DNA from 3 places in the Staphylococcus sp. HMSC068C09 genome. Region 2 is predicted to be linked to each of the others. Evidence: predicted binding sites of a transcription regulator. Region 2 holds the regulator's gene; each other region holds the start of a gene.
The links. The regulator Rex, encoded in region 2, represses fermentation and respiration genes when NADH is low (regulators of the CRP and FNR family bind a similar motif). The targets are predictions, from matches to a motif close to TTGTGAAATATTTCACAA.
Positions count from the first base shown of each region.

Region 1: a site for Rex is predicted at 4,436-4,453, ahead of HMPREF2930_RS10590 (nitrate/nitrite transporter). Genes of this name have one in related genera too.
Region 3: a site for Rex is predicted at 1,486-1,503, ahead of HMPREF2930_RS10555 (nitrate reductase subunit alpha). Genes of this name have one in related genera too.

Region 1 covers NZ_KV813778.1:230,186-238,755, reverse strand. The annotation lists gene HMPREF2930_RS10610 (cation:dicarboxylate symporter family transporter) at 1-810, opposite strand, end outside; gene HMPREF2930_RS10605 (DUF3139 domain-containing protein) at 1,176-1,535, opposite strand; gene HMPREF2930_RS10600 (MarR family winged helix-turn-helix transcriptional regulator) at 1,817-2,260, shown strand; gene HMPREF2930_RS10595 (Hsp20 family protein) at 2,494-2,910, shown strand; gene HMPREF2930_RS10590 (nitrate/nitrite transporter) at 3,170-4,327, opposite strand; gene nreC (nitrate respiration regulation response regulator NreC) at 4,584-5,237, opposite strand; gene nreB (nitrate respiration regulation sensor histidine kinase NreB) at 5,263-6,273, opposite strand; gene nreA (nitrate respiration regulation accessory nitrate sensor NreA) at 6,307-6,759, opposite strand; gene narI (respiratory nitrate reductase subunit gamma) at 6,780-7,469, opposite strand; gene narJ (nitrate reductase molybdenum cofactor assembly chaperone) at 7,462-8,037, opposite strand; gene narH (nitrate reductase subunit beta) at 8,030-8,570, opposite strand, start outside.
Region 2 covers NZ_KV813733.1:83,733-92,302, reverse strand. The annotation lists gene ilvD (dihydroxy-acid dehydratase) at 1-636, opposite strand, end outside; gene tsaE (tRNA (adenosine(37)-N6)-threonylcarbamoyltransferase complex ATPase subunit type 1 TsaE) at 1,079-1,540, shown strand; gene tsaB (tRNA (adenosine(37)-N6)-threonylcarbamoyltransferase complex dimerization subunit type 1 TsaB) at 1,521-2,186, shown strand; gene rimI (ribosomal protein S18-alanine N-acetyltransferase) at 2,198-2,623, shown strand; gene tsaD (tRNA (adenosine(37)-N6)-threonylcarbamoyltransferase complex transferase subunit TsaD) at 2,616-3,641, shown strand; gene HMPREF2930_RS01305 (ABC-F family ATP-binding cassette domain-containing protein) at 3,979-5,916, opposite strand; gene HMPREF2930_RS01300 (redox-sensing transcriptional repressor Rex) at 6,164-6,802, shown strand; partial or broken gene HMPREF2930_RS01295 (sulfurtransferase TusA family protein) at 6,869-7,027, shown strand; gene HMPREF2930_RS01290 (ammonium transporter) at 7,137-8,381, shown strand.
Region 3 covers NZ_KV813778.1:218,335-226,904, reverse strand. The annotation lists gene HMPREF2930_RS10555 (nitrate reductase subunit alpha) at 1-1,411, opposite strand, end outside; gene cobA (uroporphyrinogen-III C-methyltransferase) at 1,618-2,568, opposite strand; gene nirD (nitrite reductase small subunit NirD) at 2,559-2,873, opposite strand; gene nirB (nitrite reductase large subunit NirB) at 2,876-5,281, opposite strand; gene HMPREF2930_RS10535 (sirohydrochlorin chelatase) at 5,492-6,205, opposite strand; gene HMPREF2930_RS10530 (formate/nitrite transporter family protein) at 6,330-7,148, opposite strand; gene HMPREF2930_RS10525 (hypothetical protein) at 7,273-7,455, opposite strand; gene HMPREF2930_RS10520 (SRPBCC family protein) at 7,527-7,997, opposite strand; gene HMPREF2930_RS10515 (YceI family protein) at 8,109-8,570, opposite strand, start outside.

The DNA.
Region 1 (8,570 bases), on a different contig from region 2:
TAATAATTCATCTTTAAGTATTTTAATGATTGAGAAAATACTAATTCCACAAATTCTTGCTACAATACCCAAAACAACAATAATGAAGAAAATCATCGCAAACACAACTACTAAAACAAGTTTAGCTAATGGAATTAAAGCTGAAGCACCGAATGTCATAACAGTTGTACAAATAAATGCAAATACACCAATTGGTGCTAATTTTAAGATTTTATTAATCATCCAAAATACGGCTTCTAATGTACCGTTTAAGAAACCTTTAACTGGTTCAGCTTTTTCTCCAATCGCAGCTAATCCCAAACCAAAGAATACTGCGAAGAAAATAATTGGCAATAACTCACCCTTAGTTAAAGCTTCAAAAATATTAGTTGGTATAATATTTACGATTGTATCAATAAAGTGGTTACCGTATGTAGATTGTTCTGCGGCAGACGCAGTTGATTGATATTTAGTAATATCGCCTTTAGGTAACTTATCAGGATCTAATCCAATTCCTGGTTTAAAAATATTACCAATAATTAAACCTAAACCGATGGCGATGGTTGTAATAATTTCGAAATAAAGAATTGATTTCCATCCATAGCTTCCTATTTTTTTCGAATCCCCTAAATTCGAAATAGATAAAGCAAGTGAACAGAATACAATTGGGATGATAATCATTTTGATTAAATTTAAGAAAACGTCACCGAAAGGTTTAATATAATTTGCAACACCTGTTTGTCCAAATAATAATAAACCAATTACTACACCTAGCACTAATGCAATTAATACTTGCATAGGTAGGCTAACTTTTCTCTTGAACAGAGTCACGTTGAAACCCCCTTCTTCTGACATCGCTTAATTATATCAAATTATTCAAAATTCGGATATAACAAATTAAAAACTATTAAATAATATACATATTTAATTTGGCAAAAATAATTAATTAAAAACAGAAAAATGAGAATATTTTTAGAATATAGATGTTGGAATTCAATCACTATCTTTAACCTTCTCAATGTAAGAGCGGTTGATAAATGAATGACATTACTCTAAAACCTTTTTTAACTAACTCGTTTACCTTTACCATTTAACAAAAATTTCATTTAAAAAAACAATATCTATTTTTCCATAGACATTGTTTTTTTGAGTAGTAATCACCATTAATATCTCTAGTTCTACATATTAATTATATATCATGGCTTATAATTTTGGTTGAAATAGTTATGTTTTGCACTTTTAATACTTTTCTTGGTTTCCGTATCAAATCCTTCAACTAAAATACCTTTACGTGTACCAATTGGCTGAATGATATATGTTAAATTAGGTTCGTCTTTAAACACTACTTGTTTATAATAAACGCCTCTTTTAGCACTATATAATGTTTTTTCTGATTTAATTTTATCTTTCAAATGTTTTTGTTCTATATAATTGTCTACAAGTTGCACATTTTTATGCCCTTGATACGCTTTCGTTCCAAAGAAGAACGCAATAGCTACTACAAGAGAAATAGCTAATATAATAATAATTCTAATAATCTTTTGCTTCTTACTCATCAGAGCACTCCTTCATCCTCTTACTCAATAAAATAGCTTCTTTTATCATTTAAATAATTATGAATGAAATAGTAACTTTTTTAAAGTGATACCTCTTTTTTGTAACAAAATATACTAATAATTTAATTTAGAATTTGAAATAAATCAACATTCTAAATTTATATGTAGATTTAGTTTAATTTGTTTTTAAATTTATTAAAAAACTTATATAATACTCTGGATATAGTCTTGACAATAGGTATTGTTCATACTATCTTTAAATAAGTTGAGGGGGAAAGAATATGTATGTAAAGGACAGTTATTTAAGTAAACAGTTATGTTTTTTACTTTATGTTACTTCAAAAGAGGTAATTAAAAAATATACTCACTATCTAAAAGAGTATGATTTAACATACACAAGTTTTATGGTTCTTATGGCTATTGAAAACGACGAAAAAATAAATATTAAGTCCCTTGGTCAACGTGTCTTCTTAGATTCTGGAACTTTAACGCCTCTCTTAAAAAAATTAGAGAAAAAAGGTTACGTACAACGCATGCGAGAAAAAGAAGATGAACGTAATTTACAAATTTCATTAACTCAAAATGGTAGAGACATTAAACCAGTATTAGAGCAAATTTCTAATCAAGTGTTTAATGATTTTGATATTTCTGACGATGAAGCGGATGGCCTTGCTAGTAGCTTAAGACATATTATTTCAGAGAACTTCGGCTCTAATGCTGAATAGTTAATACACATGACAAAAGCTAAGTAATTATTGTTCCTTCTTTCTTTTATTTTCTAACTAATACATAATATCGACGTCTTTTGTCATGTTTCTTTATTCCACATCTTTCACTTTTTAATTCTTCAAACTTTCAAATTGCTTTTACTTTACGTGTAGTATCTCTATTTATATAATGATATTGTAAAATTTCAATATATTTTATGACATATTACTCTGAAAAGGAGATTTCATATATGAATAATAGAGAATTTTTTGATCAAGCTATTTTTAAAAATAATCCAAGAGATGTATTTCGTGATCTAGGTGAACAAGTATTTAACCAATTTTCAACTAAAAGCTTCCCAACAAATGTTTACAGTCAAAAAAATCAATATGTTCTAGAAGCCGAATTACCTGGCGTAAAGAAACAAGACATTCATCTTAAATATGAACATGCTACTTTAACGATTAAAGTAATTAAACAAGTATCTGAGCAAACAGGTAGTGTTCAATTAAGTGAACGCTCAAGCGGAGAATTGGTAAGACGCTTTGAATTCGAAGATATTAATAAAAATCAAATCAAAGCAAGTTATGAAGATGGTGTTTTAGTGGTGATTTTACCTAAGAATGTCACTGAAGAAGACGAAGGTACTACAATTACAGTAGAATAAATAAAAGAAGTTGAGATATAACTTTCAGAAAAATAGCCAGTAAATGAGTGATGAGACATTCATTTACTGGCTTATTTATAATTCTTCGTATTATTGCCTTACTCTCTTAGAGGGTAGTTTCAGCTTGTGTTATTATTTCAACCTCTCATCAAACAAAGTACGTTGTATTCATATTTCATTTTACATTAGATTATTGAAAACATAGATACTTAGCATAAGCTAATAAACAAACGTAGTGCTAGTGCACTACGTTGTTTATTTATTTTGCGTATTCTTTTTTGTAAAGATGACCCATTGTAATAAAAGCAAGTATTCCAAATACAGCTAGTAAAATAAATGCTAAATGACTTGAACCTGTCAATGAAGTAACATACGTGATAACAAGTGGTGGGAAGAAACCACCTAATCCTCCCATCATAGAAACAATTCCATTTGCAGTACCAGATTCTTTAGCAAAGTAAGATGGCACAAGTTTAAAGATAAGTCCATTTCCTAATCCAGCACAAATACTAATTGTTAAACAACCTATAGTAAATAAGGCAATATGACTTGAAATACCTAAAATAACTGCACCGATAATCATCACAACAAAATCTATCATCAAGACTTTAACCGCGTTGAATTTATCTCCTAAAATCCCACCCACAGGTCGTAAGAATGTTGCCAATGCGATAAATACTCCTGATCGAATACCTGCATCTACTTTATCTATTCCGAAATTATTAACTAAATAGTTAGGTAAGAATAAACCAAATGCTACAAAAGCACCAAATGTAATAAAGTACCATAAACTCAAATAATATAGTTTGTAGTTTGAAGATAAATCTTTAACTTGAGCGCCTAAAGGCACTTTAACTTTAGGTTCTTTAGCATCTCCAAGGAAAAACATTAATATTGCAAAAATAGCGATAATAATAAGATAACTTCTTACTGTTGTTTGCCATCCTACAATACCTGCAATAGGAGGTGCTAAGAATGATGAAATTGCTGTACCAATGTTCCCCATTCCATAAATACCATTTGCTAATCCTACTTTGTCTTTTGAAAAATATTTAGGAACTGAAGTGACACCTACAGAGAAAATGGCTCCTCCTACTCCTAAAAAAAATCCAGACGCCATTAACATACTAGGCGATTGGGCTTGTCCTAAGAAGAAAATAGGAAATAATAATATAATAAAACTACAAAAGAATACCCATTTAGCGCCAATAATATTTGTTAAATAACCAAATGGTACACGAAGAATCGATCCTAGGATAACTGGTATCGCTAAAATAATTGATAACTGTCCTGGATTAATTTTAATATCTTGTGAAATGTATGGCATCAATGGAGAAATAATACTCCAAGCCATGAATCCAACTACAAGACTTAAAGTTTGTAACGTAAGTTGAAAACCACCCTTAGTTTTATTCATTTTTTCACCTTCATCAATGTTTTATTTTCTATTATCGATAATTAAATCACATATCAATATAGCCAATTTGTGTGATTAATTACTGATTACAGTTAAATTTTAATCACTTTGTGAAAATATGAACATAAGGAGTTTCCCTTATACTCTCTAATAATCCCCCTATATTTAAATAATAAGACAAAGAAAAACCAACACATGAATATCATGTGTTGGTGAAATATAATATAAGTGTCATTATTTAAGTTATTCAATATATTTAAAAGTCTAAAAGTTTCTTTTTAAGCGCATATTCTACAAGCTCTGGTTTAGATTTTAAATTTAATTTAGTCATAATATGCGTTTTATGTGCCTCAACTGTTTTAACGGATACAAACAATTTTTCAGCAATTTCTTTATTTCCATATCCCTTTGCAATTAATGGTAATATTTCTAATTCTCTTTTAGAAAGTATTTTGAAAGGATCATTGGTTGCTTTTTCATCTTGATTAGAAACATTTACAAATTCATTTACTAATGACGTCGTTAGTTTCATATCAATATACGTTTCACCTTTATACACTGTTCGTACTGCTAAAATCAGTTGTTCATCTGGTGAATTTTTTAAAATATATCCTTTAGCACCATTTCTTAAAACATGAAATAGATATTCTTCATCATCATACATTGTTAAAATTAATATTTTTGTTTCAGGAAAACTTTCAGAAATTTTGCTAGTAGCAATTAAGCCAGACTCACCAGGTGGCATACTTAAATCCATAATTAATACATCCGGTTTGTATTCCATCACTTTCTGATATGCTTCTACTCCATCAGCAGCCGTAGCTACAACTTCCATATCTTCTTGAAAGTTTAATATCATAGAAAAACCTGTTCTTACTACTGCATGATCATCTGCAATTACTATTTTCAATTATAAGTCAGTCCCTTTACATTCTCTAGAGTGGTACTTCTAAAGTGATAATAGTTCCTTTTCCTAAATGTGTTTCTACATTCACTTTTCCGTTTACAAGCTCTGCTCTTTCATTCATACCATACAATCCTAGTCCTGTACCTTGTGGTTGAGAATTCGGATCAAAACCTTGACCATGATCAATCACTTCAGCTATTAATAAACGTCCAACCTCCTGGACAAAGACATCTACCGAACTTACGCCTGCATATTTTAATGCATTAAATACCGCTTCCTGTACCACACGGTAAACAACCGTTTCTACTTCACTATCATATCTTTTATCTTTAATGTTAGATTGATATACAATTTGCATACCATAATTATTTTCAAATTGTTTAAAATATGATTTAAAAGCCGCTTCCAAGCCTAAATCATCTAGAGATGAGGGTCTTAATTCAACTGATAAATGTCTTATATCATCAATCAATTTAGACATTAATCCCTCAATACGTTGCGATTGTTGGACAAGTTCTGAGGATTCTTTTTGATATTTCAGCAATCTGAGTTCAACATCAATATTTAGCATTTCTTGTACAACACTATCGTGTAGTTCTCTAGAAATACGTTTTCTTTCATTTTCTTGCGCGGAAATTGTTTTTCTCATCATCTGACGTTGATACATTTTTTCTTGTCTTTCAATTTGCGGCGAAATATCTTGAAGTGTAAATGCATATATCTCATTATCTTCATCAATCGCTTGATAAGAAGCTGTAAATGGTCGAACTTTATGATCTACTGTTTTCATAAACACTTGAAAATTGATATCGTTTGGTTTAGATGTGTCTAAATAACAATTTTTGCAACTTTGAAGTTCAAATTCATTTGAATACCCTTCACAACGATCACAAATCGCATTTGTCATCGCACTATAATTATTATCTTTTGAAATAATTTCTTCAGCGGCGTCATTCATTGCAATGATTTTTCCTTCTTTGTTTACAAAAACAATTTTTTCATTTGTAGTTTCATAATATTTTTTTAGTAAGTCTTCCATTTGCAGATTATATAACTCTAACACATATATCACCTAGATTTCTTCATTAAATTCCCACAAACGGCCTTTAATATTTAATTGATTAATCACTTTAGGCAATGTTTTACTACCTCTTTGTCCTAATAATAACACGCCTGCAACATGCTGTTCATGCCATAATGGTATAGCAACGAGCGCGTTTAAGTTTTCACTCATCAAAATAGGGTACTTAATTTTTTCTTCTGGTGTTATTGTTTTGGAAACATTTTCTATAACCATTCGCTTTCCTGTTTTCATGACTGTCCCAGCTAAGCCTCTGCCTTTTCTCAAAACAATCAATTTATAACGACTGTTTAAATTACCTGAAACATATTGCCATTTAATAGGTCCAGAAGGTTCGTGGTTTTCATATAGTGCAACAGCAGCAAAATCACAGTTTACTTTTTTTCTAAGTGTGTCAAGTTCCTGCTGAAAATGTACCGGTTCAAACAAAGGTTCCGGAATCATATATCGTACTCCTTTTATATTTAATGTGCACGAGGTGCTTTATGTTTTCTATATACAATATAACGTCTATTTGTATATGCTAATGGAATACTCCATACATGTACAAGACGTGTAAATGGCCAACAAGCTAATATTGTAAATCCTAATAAGATATGAATTTTAAATGATAATGGAACGCCTGTCATTAGTGCTGCATTGGGTGAGAATGTAAATAAGTGTCTAAACCATATAGAAATCGTTTGACGGTAATCAAAGTCAGTTACCATTGCATTAGTAACTAAAGTTGAGAAACATCCCATAAATATAATCAATATTAATAAGAAATTTACGAAAATATCAGAAGCTGAACTTAACTTTCTCACATTACTAATCGTTAAACGTCTTGCTGTTAAAAGTAACATTCCAATTAGAGTCATTATACCAAAAATACTACCAATATAAACAGCTCCAAAGTGATATGTACTTTCGCTTATGCCAAGTCCATCTATCCATTTTGCTGGAATAGCTAACCCCACCACATGACCAAAAAATACTGGAATAATTCCTAAGTGAAATAACAGACTGCCCCATTTAAGTTGTTTTTTTTCTAAAAACTCACTCGATTTTGCAGTCCATGAAAACTGATCATATTTATATCGAGCAATATGACCAACGATAAAAATTGCCACACATAAATATGGGTAAATAATCCAAAGAAATTGATTAAGCATGATGTGTCACCTCTTTTGGAATGTCTAAACAAGCTTTTAATGTTTCTCGTAATGCACGAATCACATAAGCGTAAGGATTATTCTCCTTAGCTAATTGATTTGCCATTTCATATGTACCATCTTCAATAATCATAATCACTAACTCAATATTGCCTTCTGCACGAGGATCATTATGCCAACTTGCTACATGTAAAAACTGCAACATCAATGGTAGATAATCTGATAATTCATTATCTACCATTTTTAATCCAAACATTTCATAAAGTACTTTTAGTTTTGCGAGCATTTGACCTCTTTCTTTTTGAGTATCAAATTTATTGTAAGTCATATAAAGTGGTGATGTTTTATTGAAATCAAATGTATCCGTATAAATTGCTTTAATTTCAGATAAAGTAAATTGGTACATAATTTCACGATATTTCATTAAATCTGCATATCCTGGATGCGAAGGATGAATCGTTTCTTCAAATGTATTAGGATGAAATGTTAATTTTTCTGGAAAATTAAGTTGTTGTGCAAGATATCCAAAACTTTCTTGATAGTATTTAAATTGTGTTAGATTAATCACGGAAAATACCTCCATAGAAATTCTCATTATAAATCTCTTGACCAGATTTTCCTGACGTTGAACCTACTGGAACACCACAACCTTCACAATTATCTCCGAAATATTCACCGCCATATCCTTGGCTACCTTGAGCGTGATACGTATCTAAATAGGTTTCTTTATGTGAAGATGGTACAACAAATCGATCTTCATATTTAGCTAAACCTAATAGACGATACATTTCTTTTGTTTGAATTTCTGATAAACCTAAACGTTCTAATCTAGAAGTATCAAATGGTTTGTTTGTGACTTGAGCACGCATATAACTTCTCATCATTGCCATTTTTTGTAACGCTTCTTTTACTGGCTCTACTTTACCTGCTGTAAATAAGTTTGCTAAATATTCAATAGGTAAACGCATTTCTTCGATGGCCGGGAAAATCATATCTGGATTTTGACCTGAATTTTTACCTTCAAAATAACTCATAATTGGACTTAAAGGCGGGCAGTACCATACCATTGGCATTGTTCTAAATTCAGGATGTAATGGAAAT
Region 2 (8,570 bases):
TAATCCTAAGACTTCCATTAAACAGTTCATAGAATTTGCTGTGAACATTCCTGCACATGATCCACATGTTGGACAAGCATTTTGTTCCATATCTAAAAATTCTTCTTTAGTAATTGAACCTTCTTTAAAAGCTCCGACTGCTTCGAACATAGATGATAGAGTTAAAGCTTTTCCCTGAGCAGATAAACCAGCTTTCATTGGGCCACCTGAACAAAAGATAGCAGGGACATTTGTTCTAACAGCTGCTAATAACATGCCAGGTGTAATTTTGTCACAGTTAGGAATATAAAATACACCATCAAACCAATGAGCATTGATAACAGTTTCAGCCGCATCTGCAATAATTTCACGTGACGGTAAGGAATACCTCATACCAATATGTCCCATTGCTATTCCATCATCGACACCAATTGTATTAAATTCAAAAGGAATTGCACCTGCTTCACGAATCGCTTCTTTTGCAATATCAGCTAATTCTCTTAAATGAACATGTCCAGGAACGATATCGATATATGAATTACAAATTGCTACAAAAGGTTTATTCATGTCAGTAGGACTTTTAAGTGCTCCTGTCGCGTGTAATAGGCTTCTTGCTGGTGCTTGGTGATCACCTTTTTTTATCATGTCACTTCTCATTTATTCATTCCCCCATAAATTACTAATTATTAAAATAAAAAAACGCCCCAATAAAGTTGGGACGTTTTTAAGTCCCATTCAATGAGAAATAGGACTTAAACATTTAGTAAATTAAGCTACTAAAGTTCCAGCCCTGAAGAGTATAATAAAATAATTAAATTTTCTAGTGGTGACAGTGAATATGTAAATGATTGCATGGTATTATACTCCTTTCTTGAATGGATGATTATTTGAATAGTTAGAATTGTTTAAAAATTTGATAAATTTAATTTACACTAAACAGATATTAAAGTCAATACTCTTTTTAGAATTTTCTAACAATTTAGAAGAATGATTTATGTTTTATTAATGAGAAATTTTTAGTAAAGTTTGTTACAATTATTAAGTTAAATTTAGATGAAATAACGAAGTGTAAAATAAACATGAGGAGAGAGAACAATACATGATACCTATCAAAAATTTAGATGAGATGGAACATTTTGCTAAAATTTTAATGAAGCATGTTGGTTCAAAAGATGTCATTTTATTGAATGGAGATTTAGGTGCTGGTAAAACAACGTTGACTCAATTTATAGGTAAATATCTAGGAGTAAAGCGTAATATTAATTCTCCTACGTTTAATATCATAAAATCATACAAAGGTAAGGAGTTAAAACTTCATCATATGGATTGTTATCGCTTAGAAGATTCAGATGAAGATTTAGGATTTAATGAATACTTTGAAGATGACGCTGTTACAATAATTGAATGGAGTCAATTTATACAGGAGTTCCTTCCAGAAGAGTATTTAGTGATTAATATTACGACTATAAATGAAAGTCAACGACAAATTAATATAGCAGCAAAAGGCTATCATTATACTAAAATAAAGGAAGAGATAGACAATGAACTTACTGTTAATTGATACTTCAAATCAACCCATGTCAATTGCTTTGATGAACGATGATGAGGTTTTAGCAATAAAAACAACAAATAGTAAAAAAGATCATTCGAGCCAACTTATGCCTGGTATTCAATCCTTATTTAATGAATCGAATTTAAAAAAACAAGAATTAGATGGGATTGTTGTTGCAAAAGGACCTGGCTCTTATACAGGAGTGAGAATAGGCGTTACTGTAGCGAAAACATTAGCCTATGCTTTGAATACTAAATTATATGGTGTCTCATCGTTAAAAGCATTAGCGGCTACTATAGATACGAATGATAAAAGAATTATCGTACCAATATTTGATGCTCGTCGCCAAGCGGTATATACAGGATTATATCAATATGAAAATAATCAATTAAATACAATTGAAAAAGACCAATATATTTCTTTAGAAGCGTTGCATAAAAAACTCAATGCTTTAAATCAACCTTATGTGTTTGTAGGAGAGGACACGGAAAAATTATCTGAATTACTACATGGAGATATTGAGACTAAACTGCCTAATGCAACTGTCATGAAACACTTGATTCATCAACCTGAGAACATTCATACGTTTGTACCAAATTATATAAAATTGTCAGAGGCGGAACGTAATTGGTTAAACCAACAGAAGAACAGTTAACTATTAGAGCGATGCAAGTCGATGATGTACCAAGTGTTTTCGATATTGAGAGAGAAAGCTTCAACGATAGTTCATGGACCATTGATGCATTTTACCATGAATTAAATGAAAATAACTTCGCAAAGTACTTTGTTGTTATTTTTCAAGAAGAAATTATTGGATATTTAGGATTATGGATAGTAATTGATCAAGCTCAAATTACAACCATAGCAATCAAAGAATCATTCAGAGACTATGGATTAGGTCAGCTATTACTTAATTATGTGATGGACTATGCTAGGCATACTTGTGATGTGATGAGTTTAGAAGTGAGAATTACGAATGTGATAGCTCAACATGTATATAAAAAATTAGGGTTTCAATATGGCGGTAAAAGAAAAAATTACTATGGAGAAGGCGAGGATGCATTAGTGATGTGGGTGAATTTAAATGAATAGAGACATATTAATATTAGCGGTTGAAACAAGTTGTGACGAAACAAGTGTAAGTGTTATAAAAAATGGAAATACGATTTTATCTAATATTGTACTTAGTCAAATAGAAAGTCATAAACGTTTTGGGGGAGTAGTCCCTGAAGTTGCAAGTAGACATCATGTAGAGGGAATTACGACTACAATTGATGAAGCGTTATCTTCAGCTAATGCTACTATGGAAGATATCGATGCCGTAGCTGTTACACAAGGGCCTGGATTAATAGGGGCACTTCTAATAGGAATTAATGCAGCAAAAGCTTTAGCATTTGCCTATAATAAGCCAATCATTCCTGTTCATCATATTGCTGGACATATTTATGCTAATCATCTTGAAGAACCGTTAACCTTTCCTTTAATAGCATTAATCGTTTCGGGTGGACATACAGAACTCGTTTATATGAAATCACATTTAAATTTTGAAGTCATTGGTGAAACACGAGATGATGCTGTAGGAGAGGCTTATGATAAGGTAGCAAGAACAATTGATTTACCATATCCAGGAGGCCCAGCTATAGATGCACTTGCTTTGGAAGGAAAGGACACATACCATTTTCCTAGAGTATGGCTTGAAAAAGATAGTTATGATTTTAGCTTTAGTGGATTAAAAAGTGCAGTGATTAATAAGTTACACAATCAGCGACAAAAAAATGAAGACATAAATAAAGAAGATGTTGCTACCAGTTTCCAAGATAGTGTTGTCGATGTATTAAGTACAAAGGCTATTAATGCTTGTAAATCTTATCATGTTGAACACCTTATTGTAGCTGGCGGAGTAGCTAGTAACAAAGGATTAAGAGAACGATTAAATCATTTGTGTAAAGAAAATAACATTAAACTTTCAATACCTAATTCAAAGTTATGTACAGATAATGCTGCTATGATTGGGGCTGCTGGATATTATTACTATAAAGCTGGAGTAACTTCATCTCTAGATTTAAATGGAAAAAATAATATTGATATTGAAGATGTAACAGTTGAATAATAAAGTAAAAAGTAATTGAACTTAAAATCAAATAAGTTTCAATTACTTTTTTATTTAATTAGGTTAATGTATTGATATATGATATATGTCAATAGAGAACGTGTGTACTTATCAACAAATAGTTAATATCTTGTGGATAAAAAGGGGGTAAAGGTGTGAATATAGTTTGAATGTTGTGTAAAAGTTATGTAAATTATTATCATTCACGTTGTGGATAACTAGGATAAGTTCGTGGATAACTGATATATCAGTATTTTAGTTGTTTATAAATTTGTGAATGAAATAAATAAAAAAACTAGTAAAAATTTGATACTTTTACTAGTTTTTCTTAGATATATTAAATTTTTTCTTGCAATTCTTCCCATTCAGCCATAACATTCTCTAATTGTCGTTCGGTACTTAATTTCTGCTCAGCAAGTTCATTTGCCTTAATAGGATCATTAAAAATATCAGGCTGAGTCAATTGTTGATCAATTTGAGTAATTTGTTCTTCATATTTTTCGATTTGTTCTTCACATTGCTCAATTTGACGCTCAATTTTTCGTAATTCTCTCTTATATTGTTTTTGAGAAGCATACGTATTAGTTGTTGACGAATCAGTGTCTTCTAAATCAAGCGTTTCATCTTTATTGTGTTCCGCTTCAAATTCCTTTAACGCAGAAGCTTCTTCTGTTTTCTCAATAAAATATTGATAGTCACCTAAATATAGTTGACCACCATCTTTATTTAAATCAAATACTTTATTTGCTAGTTGATTAATAAAATATCGATCATGGGAAACAAATAAAATTGTACCTTCAAAATCTTTTAACGCTTGTTCTAACATTTCTTTAGAATCTATATCAAGATGGTTAGTAGGTTCATCGAGTATCAAAACGTTATCACGTTGTAACATAAGTAAAGCTAATTGCAAACGTGCTTTTTCGCCCCCTGATAAATCATTAATAACTTTTTTGACGTCATCTTGAACGAATAAAAATCGTCCTAAAATAGCGCGGACATCTTTTTCATTCATCATAGGATATTGATCCCAAACATAATCTAATATTGTTTTATTAGATTTGAATTCTGCTTGTTTTTGATCGTAATATCCTATGTTTAAATTAGCACCATAAGTAATTTCTCCACCTAATGCTTTTTGACGATTTGCAATTGTTTTGATAAGTGTAGTCTTTCCAACTCCATTAGGTCCAATAATAGCAATATGGTCTCCTTTTGTAACTTCAATATTAATAGGAGCAGTGATAGGGGATTGATAACCTACTTCTAGATTACGGATATGCATCACATCATTGCCAGTATTTCTATCAAATCCAAACTGGATATTAGCACTTTTAGCATCCATCATTGGCTTATCGATACGTTCCATTTTTTCTAATGTTTTTCGACGACTTTTAGCCATACCGCTTGTTGAAGCTCGAGTAATATTTTTTTCCACGAAAGTTTCAAGGCGTTTAATTTCTTCTTGTTGTTTTTCATATTCTTGCATTCTTAATTCATAGTATTTATCACGTTGAGTAATAAATTGCTCATAATTACCTACATAACGCTTCACATCTCCTAAAGCAACGTCATATATTTGAGTTACAATTTTATCTAAGAAGTATCTGTCATGACTAATAATAATGATGGCACCTTTAAAATATTTTAAATAATCTTCTAACCACTTAGTTGTTTCCAAGTCAAGATGGTTTGTAGGTTCATCTAATAGTAATAAATCGGGTTCACTTAAAAGCATCTGTGCTAAAGATAAACGTGTTTTTTGTCCGCCACTAAAATCATTAATGGGTTTATCAAATTCTTCTTCAGTAAAGTTTAAACCATGCAATACTGTTTTAATTTTACTTTCATATTGATAACCTTCAAGTTGTTCAAATTGATTAGATAATGATTCATAACGCTCCATATGTTGTTTATAATCTTCTGAATCATAACTATCAACGTGAGCGGCTAACCAATCAGTTTCATCATTAATAAGCGTTTCCATATGCTTAATATGTTCAAATGGTTTTGACATTTCTTCAATTACAGTCAGAGAAGAATCAAGTGTCATTTGTTGAGTTAAATAACCAATGCGTAAATTCTTGATTTTTGAAATATGGCCACTATCATAATCTTCAACACCTGCAATAATCTTCATTAACGTTGATTTTCCAGCGCCATTTCTTCCTACTACGCCAATACGTTCTCCAGTTTTAACTTCAAAATTAACATGATTAAATATATCTTCACCATCAAACGATTTTGAAATATCATTTAATTGTAAAAGTATCATTCAAGTTTCACCTTTCTATCTATGTAACAATCACATTTATTTAACTTTAAATTTGACATTATTATATCATTTTACAATATAAGGTATGCTTAGGAAACTAAGATATTTATTTTTGAAATAGGTTACGGTATAATATTGCAGTATATCCATAATAGGCATTATATATATTTCGCTAAAATAACTAATTGCACTCTAGTTAGTTTGAATATATAGATTAAAAAGTTCAAACAAAAGGGGGACATTGCATATGCCTCAAAATCAATCAAAAATACCTCGCGCTACATTAAAACGTTTACCTTTATATTATCGATTTGTTAATTCATTGAAAATCAAAGGTATTGATCGTGTGAGTTCTAAAACAATTAGTGAGGCTTTAGATATTGAATCAGCTACGATAAGAAGAGATTTTTCTTATTTTGGTGAGTTAGGTAAGAAAGGATATGGCTATAACGTTGAGAGTCTTTTAGAATTCTTTAAAACGGAGATTAGCGATAGTAATAATATTCATATTGCTATTGTTGGCGTAGGGAATTTAGGACGTGCATTACTTACTTACAATTTTTCAATACATGATGAAATGACAATTACAGCTGCATTTGATATTGATAAAGATATTGTTGGTACAAAAGTTGGAAAAGTGACAGTAAAGCATATTGATGATATTTCATCTGAACTTCAAAAACAAAATATTAATGTAGTGATTCTTACTACACCAGGAAGTGTGGCACAATCTGTTTCAGATCGACTTATTAAGGCTGACGTAAAAGGTATCTTAAACTTTACTCCTGCTAGAATTGATGTGCCAAATGATGTTCAAGTTCATCATATCGATTTAGGTATCGAATTACAATCACTATTATTCTTTATGAAAAACTCTTCAAATTAATATTAAATTATTTTTTAAAGCTAAAATGCATTTGCATTATAGCTTTTTTATAAATATATTAATTTAATGGAAACATTAAAAAATGGTGACGAATTAAAAATAGACTTTGATTGCACTCAAGCAACTGAAGCCATTCCAAACTGGGCAGCTGAACAAGGGTATCCTGTAACAAACTATGAACAACTTGATGATGCTTCATGGACAATCACAGTTCAAAAAGCTTAAGTTTTTCTTTATAAATGTAATGTAATATGACAAATTGTGTCATTTAATCTTACGTATTTTTGCTATTCTTAAAAACTATTAATATGATGTTTTTAAGGAAGTGGTAAAAATGAAGATGGATGACACAATTTTTTTATTTCTATGTATTTTATTAGTTTGGTTAATGACACCAGGATTGAGTTTATTTTATGGAGGCTTAGTTCAATCTAAAAATGTTTTAAATACTGTGATGCAAAGTATGGCTGCTATAATTATTGTTACGTTTACATGGGTGGTCATTGGATTTTCTTTGAGTTTTGGTCATGGAAATGATTGGATAGGTAATTTTGATTTTATTGGTTTGCAACATGTAGGATTTAATACGAATGTTCAATTTAGTCCACATATTCCGTTTGCCTTATTTATGTTATTTCAGATGATGTTTTGTACTATTGCGGTTTCCATTTTATCAGGTTCAATTGCTGAGCGAATGAGATTTATTCCTTTTACTATTTTTATATTTATATGGGTAATTATGATTTACAGTCCTGTAGCTCATTGGGTATGGGGCGGTGGTTGGATTCAACAACTTGATGCTTTAGATTATGCTGGAGGTACCGTAGTACATATTACATCGGGAGTATCAGGATTAGTATTAGCAATAATGATAGGTCACGGAAAAAAAGTAGAGAAACTACAGCCGAATAATTTACTTATTACACTTATAGGTGGTATTTTTGTTTGGATAGGATGGTACGGTTTTAATACAGGAAGTGCGTTTACTTTAAATGATATAGCAGTGATATCGTTTGTAAATACTATCATTGCTGCGAGTGGAGGAGCATTTAGTTGGTTGATTCTTGAATACTTTTCTAATAAAAAGTTAAGCTTACTTGGTTTATTATCAGGTGTACTGTCAGGACTCGTAACCATTACACCAGCAGCTGGATTTGTAAACTACTTAAGTGCATACATTATCTCTATGATTGGTGGTATAGCATGTTATTTTGTGGTCAATTCTATAAAAGAAAAATTAAGATATAATGATACACTTGATGCCTTTGGTATTCATGGTGTTGGAGGTGTGATTGGTGCAATATTGACTGGTGTATTTCAATCACATAAAGTTAATAAAGATATATTAGATGGATTAATCTATACTGGTCATTTACATACTATATGGATACAATGTATTGCAGTTATAGTAGTAGTACTTTACTCGATTATTATAACTTTTATTATTGGAAAGACATTATCAATTTTTATGTCCCTTGCTACGACTGTTGAAGAAGATAAGAAAGGTTTAGATCAACTTGTGCATGGTGAAAAGGCATATTTTTATGGAGAATTAAATAAATTACATAAAAGGTATTGATATATATTTAAAATGTTGAAGTTTCATTAGTAAAACAGTATTTGAAGATAATCACGATATGATAAAATTAATATTATGTTGATATTAATTTAGATGATTAGTCTATTAAAAAATATATCAGATATTGCAAAGTTTGCGGGAGTATTGTAAATACAATTTCCCGCTTTTTAAATCATGGATTGTAAAGTC
Region 3 (8,570 bases), on a different contig from region 2:
TAATACCATATTGACTAGCCATTAAATCATATACTGTAGCAATACGTACTTCTTTACCATCTGCTAATTTAACTTTTTTAGTTGGGATAGGTCGTTCGAAAATACCGTCTCCTTGACTATCAAAGTAAGGGAATTGAATGGTTTGTAACTCATATTCTTCTTCTGCAACAGATAAAGCTGGATCAATTTTACTTCCATCTTCTGTTTCAAGTTTTAAATTCCATTGTTTGCCTTCTTCCCAACGTTGACCCATTGTACCGTTTGGAACCACAAGTTTGTGGCTAATCGCATCGTGAATAACTGGTTTCCACTCACCATTTTCACTTTTTATACCTAAATCGCTTGCACGTAAAAATCGTCCTGCCTTATAACCATTCTCATCTTCATCCAGCATCAATACAAATGGCATATCTGTATATTGCTTTGCATAATTAACAAACATATCACTTGGTTTATCTTCATAAAATTCTTGTAAGATGACATGCGTCATAGCTTGAGCAACTGCGGCATCTGTTCCTGGATTAGGTGCTAACCAATTATCAGCAAATTTAACATTTTCTGCATAATCTGGTGCTACAGAAACCACTTTTGCACCTTTATAACGTACTTCAGTCATAAAATGGGCATCAGGCGTACGAGTAAGTGGAACGTTAGAGCCCCACATAATGATGTAAGAAGCATTGTACCAATCACTTGATTCAGGTACATCAGTTTGTTCACCCCAAATTTGAGGAGATGCAGGTGGTAAATCAGCATACCAATCATAAAAACTTAACATTTCCCCGCCTAATAAATTAATAAAACGCGCACCAGATGCATAACTAATCATCGACATTGCTGGAATAGGTGTAAAACCAGCGATTCTATCCGGACCATCTTTTTTAATGGTATAAAGAATTTGTGCTGCGATAATATCTGTTACATCTTTCCAACTTGCACGTACATGTCCACCTTTACCACGTGCTTCTTTATATAATTTAGCTTTCTTTTCATCTTCAACGATAGATGCCCATGCGGCGATACGATTTCCATTATTGTCTTCAAGTGCTTCTGTCCATAAATCTAATAGTTTACCTCTAATGTAAGGGTATTTTACACGAAGTGGGCTGTATTCATACCATGAAAATGACGCGCCACGTGGACATCCACGAGGTTCAAATTCAGGCATATCTGGACCACAACTTGGATAGTCAATTTGTTGATTCTCCCACGTAATCACACCATTTTTAACGAAAACTTTCCACGAACATGATCCTGTACAGTTTACGCCATGTGTGGTTCTTACTACTTTATCGTGACTCCATCTTTCACGATACATTTTTTCCCATTCTCTACTTTTACTTTCTAAAACTGACCAATTTCCATTAAACGTTTCAGTTGGTTTGAAAAAGTTTAATCCGAATTTTCCCATTTATATAAATCCTCCTACCTGCAAAGGTAATACGTTACTTATGTCCAATGTTATTTAAAGAAATTTCATTTAAATTGTACATTTTTTCACATGGTTTTTATATTAGGGAATTACCTATTTCATATAAAAGAATCCCTAAAAAAAGTGAGATAACACACGTTTTAAATATCGTGTTATCTCACTTATGACATTCGAAGCGTAAAGAACTACACTTCAATATATTTAATATTTTGGTGCTGCGTTATGATCGATTCATATAAATACTTTTGTGAAGAATGATAAGTTTCATCATATTGAATTAAGCATTTTAAATACTGTTGAGATAAGTCTTCTGCTTTTGAAAGGGCTAAGTCTTTATTCCCTTTAATAACGTACAATGTTTCATCTATTGTTTGTTTTGAGTGTATAATCTTTTCGTCATCCATATAGTTAATGATATGGCCTAATATACAAATTCCTGGATCATGTTTCATATTAAGCTTAGATAATTGATGTTCAATAGTGCTTAGTTTACCAACCACTATGGTTTCGTTATAACACGTAGCATTAAAAATGATAGCAATATCATAATCTTCTTTAGTATATCTTCTAATTTGATTAATAATATCATTTAATCGTTTAATTCCCATATAAATTGCCAAAGTACCACCATTAGCTAAATTACGTATATCCATGTCTTGATCAATATCATCTTTAAAATGACCTGTGGAAAATGTAACACTTGGTGCTACTGAGCGCATCGTTAAACCTAAGTCTAATGAAGCTACCGCTGCACTCGCAGAAGTTACCCCAGGTACAATATCATAAGCAATCTGATGTTCTTTTAAAATGTCTATTTCTTCAGTTACTCGGCCAAACACTGCTGGGTCTCCACCTTTTAAACGTACAACAATTTTATACTTTTTCGCTGCTGCTACTATTTTTAAATTGATACCTTCTTGTTGAATATGTTTAGTATAAGGTTTTTTTCCAACATCTATGATTTCAGTAGTTGGCTTTGCATATTGTAATATCAATGGATTGACAAGACGATCATATAAAATAACATCTGCTTGACGAATTAATCGTTCTGCTTGTTTAGTTAGCAAATTAGGATTGCCAGGACCAGCTCCAATTAAATATACTTTTCCAAATTCACTTTTAGTGACTAGAGACATATAAATACGTCTCCATCTTGAATTTCAACTTGATATGTTTCAACACAACCTGTATCAGGTTCTTGCACTTCACCCGTATTCAAATCAATTTTTTGATCGTGGAGTGGACAATAAACATATTCTCCACTTACAGTACCTTCAGATAACGGTCCTTCTTTATGTGGACACACATTATTAATAGCATGCACTTCTCCATTTTCTGTTAAAAATATACCGATTTGTTTATCTTTAACGATAACCTTTTTACCAATTAATGGTGTTAATTCATCCATAGTTGTTACTTTAACTTTTTCCATTACACTCATCCTCACACTTTCTCGACTTCAAATATTTTTTGTGCTTCTTTATTTTCAACAATAGCTTCCCAAGGTTCTTCTTCAAGTGCTTGTTTTGCATCCATAATTCTATCAAAAAGTTCTTTTTGACGTTGTTCATCTAAAAGCACTTCCTTAACATGATCAAATCCTAGTCGTTTAAGCCATGGTGCTGTTCGTTCAGCATATATTCCAGTCTCTCTGTAATACTGCATAAGCGCACCACAAAGTTGTACCACTTGATCTTCTGTTTCAACAGTAGTAAGTAATTGACCTACAGTGACCTCTGTACCACCGTTACCGCCAATATAAATTTGATAGCCATTTTCTACTGAAATGACACCAAAGTCTTTAACACCTGATTCTACACAGCTTCTTGGACAACCAGAAACACCCATTTTAAATTTATGAGGTGTGTCTATGTATTCAAATGTTTTTTCTAATCGAATACCTAAACGTGTCGTATATTGTGTACCAAATCGACAGAATTCTTTACCAACACAACTTTTCACAGAACGCGTTTTCTTACCATATGCAGAGGCAGAGCGCATACCTAAATCTTTCCAAACTTTTGGTAACTCATCTTTTTTAAGACCATATAACCCTACACGCTGAGACCCTGTTACTTTAACAAGAGGCACGTTATATTTTTTCGCTACTTCACCTAAACGAATTAATTGGTCAGCATCTGTGACACCACCACGCATTTGTGGAATCACTGAGAAAGTACCATCATTTTGAATATTTGCATGATAACGTTCGTTCGCAAATCTTGATGCTTTTTCATCTTGGTGTTCATGAGGATATACCATATTTAGATAATAGTTGATAGCTGGGCGACATTTTGGACAACCATTTTTATCTTTAAAATCAAGTACGTGACGAACTTCTTTTGATGTTTTTAAACCTTTAGCTCTAATTTGAGTAACAATTTCATCACGTGTCAAATCAGTACATGCACAAATACCAGTTGGTTTAGCAGCTACAAATTCATCACCTAATGTACATTTTAGTATTTCTCCAATTTGTCCTTTACACTTACCACAAGAATTTCCTGCTTTGGTTGTTTTTGTAACCTCATCTACAGTAGTCAACCCTTTTGTTGTAATTGCGTTGACAATCGTACCTTTATCTACACCATTACAACCACAAATTGTTTCATCATCAGGCATGTCTGCTATTGAAGTTCCACTTTCTTCTCCGCCTTTATGAAGCAGTGACACTAGTGTATAGTCCTCTAGTGATTCATGTTTTTTCATCATACTATAAAATCTTGAACCATCATCTGTATCACCATATAAAACGGCACCTACCACTCGACCATCACTTAGATAGACTTTTTTGTAAATATTATCTACACTGTTAAAGATTTCGATACCGTGTACAGTTTCATCTTCAACGATTTGTCCTGCACTATATAAATCACAACCTGATACTTTTAAAGACGTAAATGTTGTAGAACCTTTATATCCTTCAGTCTCTTTACCTGTTAAATAATCAGCAAGCACTTTACCTTGTTCATAAAGAGGTGCAACTAAACCATATACTTTACCGTTGTGTTCCGCGCATTCACCCACGGCATAGATATGTTCATCAGATGTTTGCAAGTAATCATTAACAACGATACCTCGATTCACTTCTAATCCCGCTTCACGAGCTACTTCGGTAAATGGACGTATACCAACAGCCATAACGACTAAATCCGTTTCTATTACTCTACCATCAGCTAGCTTAATAGCTTCTACATCATCTGTTCCTATAATTTCTTTAGAATTTGCTTGTAGTTCAATATGCATGCCTTGACGTTCTAAATCAGCTTTTAACATATCTCCAGCTTTACGGTCTAATTGCATTTCCATCAGCCATTCTGCTAAGTGAAGAACTGTTACATCCATACCTTGATCCATTAATCCTCTTGCACATTCTAATCCAAGAAGACCTCCACCAATAACAATGGCACGTTTTTTTGTTTTAGCAATTTCAATCATACGCTCAGTATCTTCAATTGTGCGCCAACCGATGACACTTGGTAATTCTGATCCAGGTATAGGTAAAACAAATGCCTTTGAACCCGTCGCAAAGATACAGATATCATAAGCTACAGTGATACCTTTAGATGTAGTGACAGTTTTGGATTGTCTATCTACTTTTTCAACTGGATCATCTACAATTAGTTCAATATGATGTTCTTTATACCAGTCATAATCATTCATAATCGTTTCTTCAACTGTCATTTTCTTTTGTAAAATGTTGGATAACATGATTCGATTATAATTAGGATAAGGTTCTTTACCAATAATTGTAATGTCAAATTGAGAATCTGAACGTTCTAAAATTTCTTCAATTGTTCTTAAACCAGCCATACCATTACCAATCATTACGAGTTTTTGTTTAGCCATATCAATGCCCCTTTTATTACATTTAATTATTATTAAATTCAAATAGTTTTGCACTCACTATTCTTTACAAGGCTATTTTATACCATATTCTTTTGAATTTGTGATTATTTTCACACTTAAATGTAAAATCGGGGATTTCCCTAATAAAAAACATCTTCCATTACATGAGTGAGGATTTAGCACTCATATAATGAAAGATGTATGTAGTTACTATACTGTTAATTCTTTTAATCGCTCTCGAATAATCGATTTTAAAATAGGGTCGAAATTAATAGACGGAGTCATGTGCAATTCATTAGCAATATCCATCTCTGATATAAGACCTTTTACTTTATTAACTAAACGTCCATCATATAAAAACATTGGAACCACAATAAGATGATGATATTGTCTTGAAAGTTGATCTAAATCATTTTTAAACGTAATATCTCCATATAACGTACGGCAATATATAGGTTTGTCTTGCTTTAACTTAGTACTCAATTCTTTTAGTTCATCATGTGCTTTAGTATAAGAAAAGCTACCATGTGCAATCAATACAACTGCCACATCTGACTCTTTATTCATATCCACATCATTAATACGTTGTTCTACTAAATCCACCATATATGGATGCGTACCAAGAGGCGCACTAATTTCATAGGTTATATTTGGATGTGCTTGTTTAATGTTTCTTAACATCTCTGGAATGTCTACAATGTAATGCATGGCTGAAAATATAAGTAAAGGTACAACTTTAAATTGCGTTTCTCCTTTTTCTATTAAATTAATAATCGTATGTTCAACACTTTTTTCTTCACTTTCAATAAAAGCAAGCTCATAAGCGTAAGTTTCATCTTGTAATAAACTATCTATAAATTCACCGAGTGCTTTATTTTGATCTCCTTTTCTCATGCCATGAGCTACTAGAATATTCGCAACCAAATAGTTTCCCCCTTATTATTTTAATGTTGATTAAAATAATAAGATTTTCTGAATATTAAGTCAATATGTTGGGGATTAAAAGAGCGAAAATGTCTCTCGATATTTCCGCTCTTTGATCGTCTTACTATGCTTTTATACTGTCTCTTTTTCCGTTTAAATAGGCATAAACAAGTCCTACAAAAATACCTCCACCAATATAGTTACCTACAAAAGCAAATACGATATTTTTTAGCACATCTATCCATGATAATGCATCACTATTATAAAAAATCATTCCTGCATATAATCCAGCATTAAATACAACGTGTTCATATCCCATAAATACAAATACTATAACACCAACAGCAATGAAAAATGCGCGAGCTAAACCTTCTTTAAAAAGCATTGAAACATAAATACCAATATTAATAAAGAAGTTACAGAATATCCCTTTGATAAGAATATTTAACCAAGTTGATTCTACCGTTTTTAAATGTACTGTTTTACTTAGACTTGCAACCATTTCAGGTGTCATCACATGTGTACCCTTCATTAATAAGAATAAAATAAACCCACCTATAATATTTCCAATAAAACAAAATAAGAATATGTATAACATTTTTTTAACTGCAATGACTTTGTAGTACCATCCGACAGTTAAATACATAAAATTACTAGTAAGTAATTCTGAATTAGTTAGAACAATAAGAACTAAAGCTAAACTAAATGAGATTGCTCCTAATAAATTAACAAGTCCATCATTTGTTCCTGCAAACTGTGTTTTGATTGCTAACATAAATACTGTAACAATAGCTAATAAAAATCCTGACATCATTGACTTTAGTAAATATCGTCCAGGTGTTTGAGTTGCCATAACTTCTTTCATTTGTACCTGTCTTACAGCCGCTTTAATAAGATCTTTTGTAGTATATGTATCTTCAATTGTTGTATGGTTACTTGTCATATTCCCTCTCCTTAATTCATTTATAATTTTATATTATATATAGTGAAGTGCATTTTGAATAGAGAAGATTAAAAAAGAGCAACATATGGAGGTTTATTTTCCATATCTTGCTCTTGTCATGATATTAATGTGCTTTTTTTAATTTTGAAAAATAACGTAATCCTGAAGCAAAAATACCATAGCCTAATGCCGTTCTTAAAATATATTTTATGACGCCATTATTTAAACACTTTGAATTAATTAATAATGTTGGAATTAAAGTACTAATTGAAAATAATCCCAGCACTTTTAAATATCTTTCTTTCATACTATATCATCCTCTTTTCAATATTATTATAACTTAAAAGTTCAATTTAATTTTGACATCCTCGTGACGATTTATTCATTAAGTAAGACTTCTAGTTGATCTAATGTTGAATTCATACCTGCTTCTATTCCCATACCTACTGCTTGTTGAGCTGCTTCTTTAGTTGGAAACACTGACGTAGACGTAATAGTAGTCATTTGTTTATTATCTGAGTTAAAATTGATTGAAATATGCATACCAGGTAAACGCGTATCTTTTTTTCCCTCAGGTGTAGCAAAATAATCAAAGTATTCAAGATACTTCGGACGATCCACTTTTCGATATTCTGTTAATGTATAGCTTGTCTGTTCTGAGGTTTCTATTGCAAAGAAGGCTTCCCCGCCTTCTTCAGTATTAAAACGATATACTTTTGTCTTAGCGCCTTGAGGATGAAACCATTGCTCAAATAACGATGGATTTGTATAGGCATCAAATACATCATTGATAGGAGCTTTAAATGTTCTTTTAAAAATAATTTTATTTTCTTTTACTTCAATTGACATCGTTATCTCTCCTAATTTCTAAAATGGTGATTTCTATAATTTAACAACTATTATATTTTAAGACAATAAAAAAATAGGCAAAGTTAGAACTCTGCCTGTTTTTTAACTTTATTATTCTTCAATAGGAAATTCTAAATCAAATTCCACATTTAATGTTTTACCTAATAAGAAACCACCAGTTTCTAATGGTTGGTTAAATGTAACACCATATTTTTCACGATCAAGTTCACCAGTAATAACTAAACCTGCTGTATTTTTATTATTAAGTGGGTTTAAGCTAATACCTTTATAATCTAAATCAAATGTTTCTTTTTGTGTTTGATCTTTAATTGTTACATTACCAGTAACTGAACGATCATCAACACTAATAATTTCAAATTTAATTTCAGGATATTGTTCAACGTTTAAGAAATCTTCATTTTTAAGATGATTATCACGATCTTCTACTTTAGTATCAATAGAATTAGCTTGAACAGTAAAAGTTCCTTTTAAAGAACTTAAATCATGAAAGTCACCTGTAATATCTGCATCAAAATCGTTAAAACGTCCTTTTACATTACTAATTACAAGGTG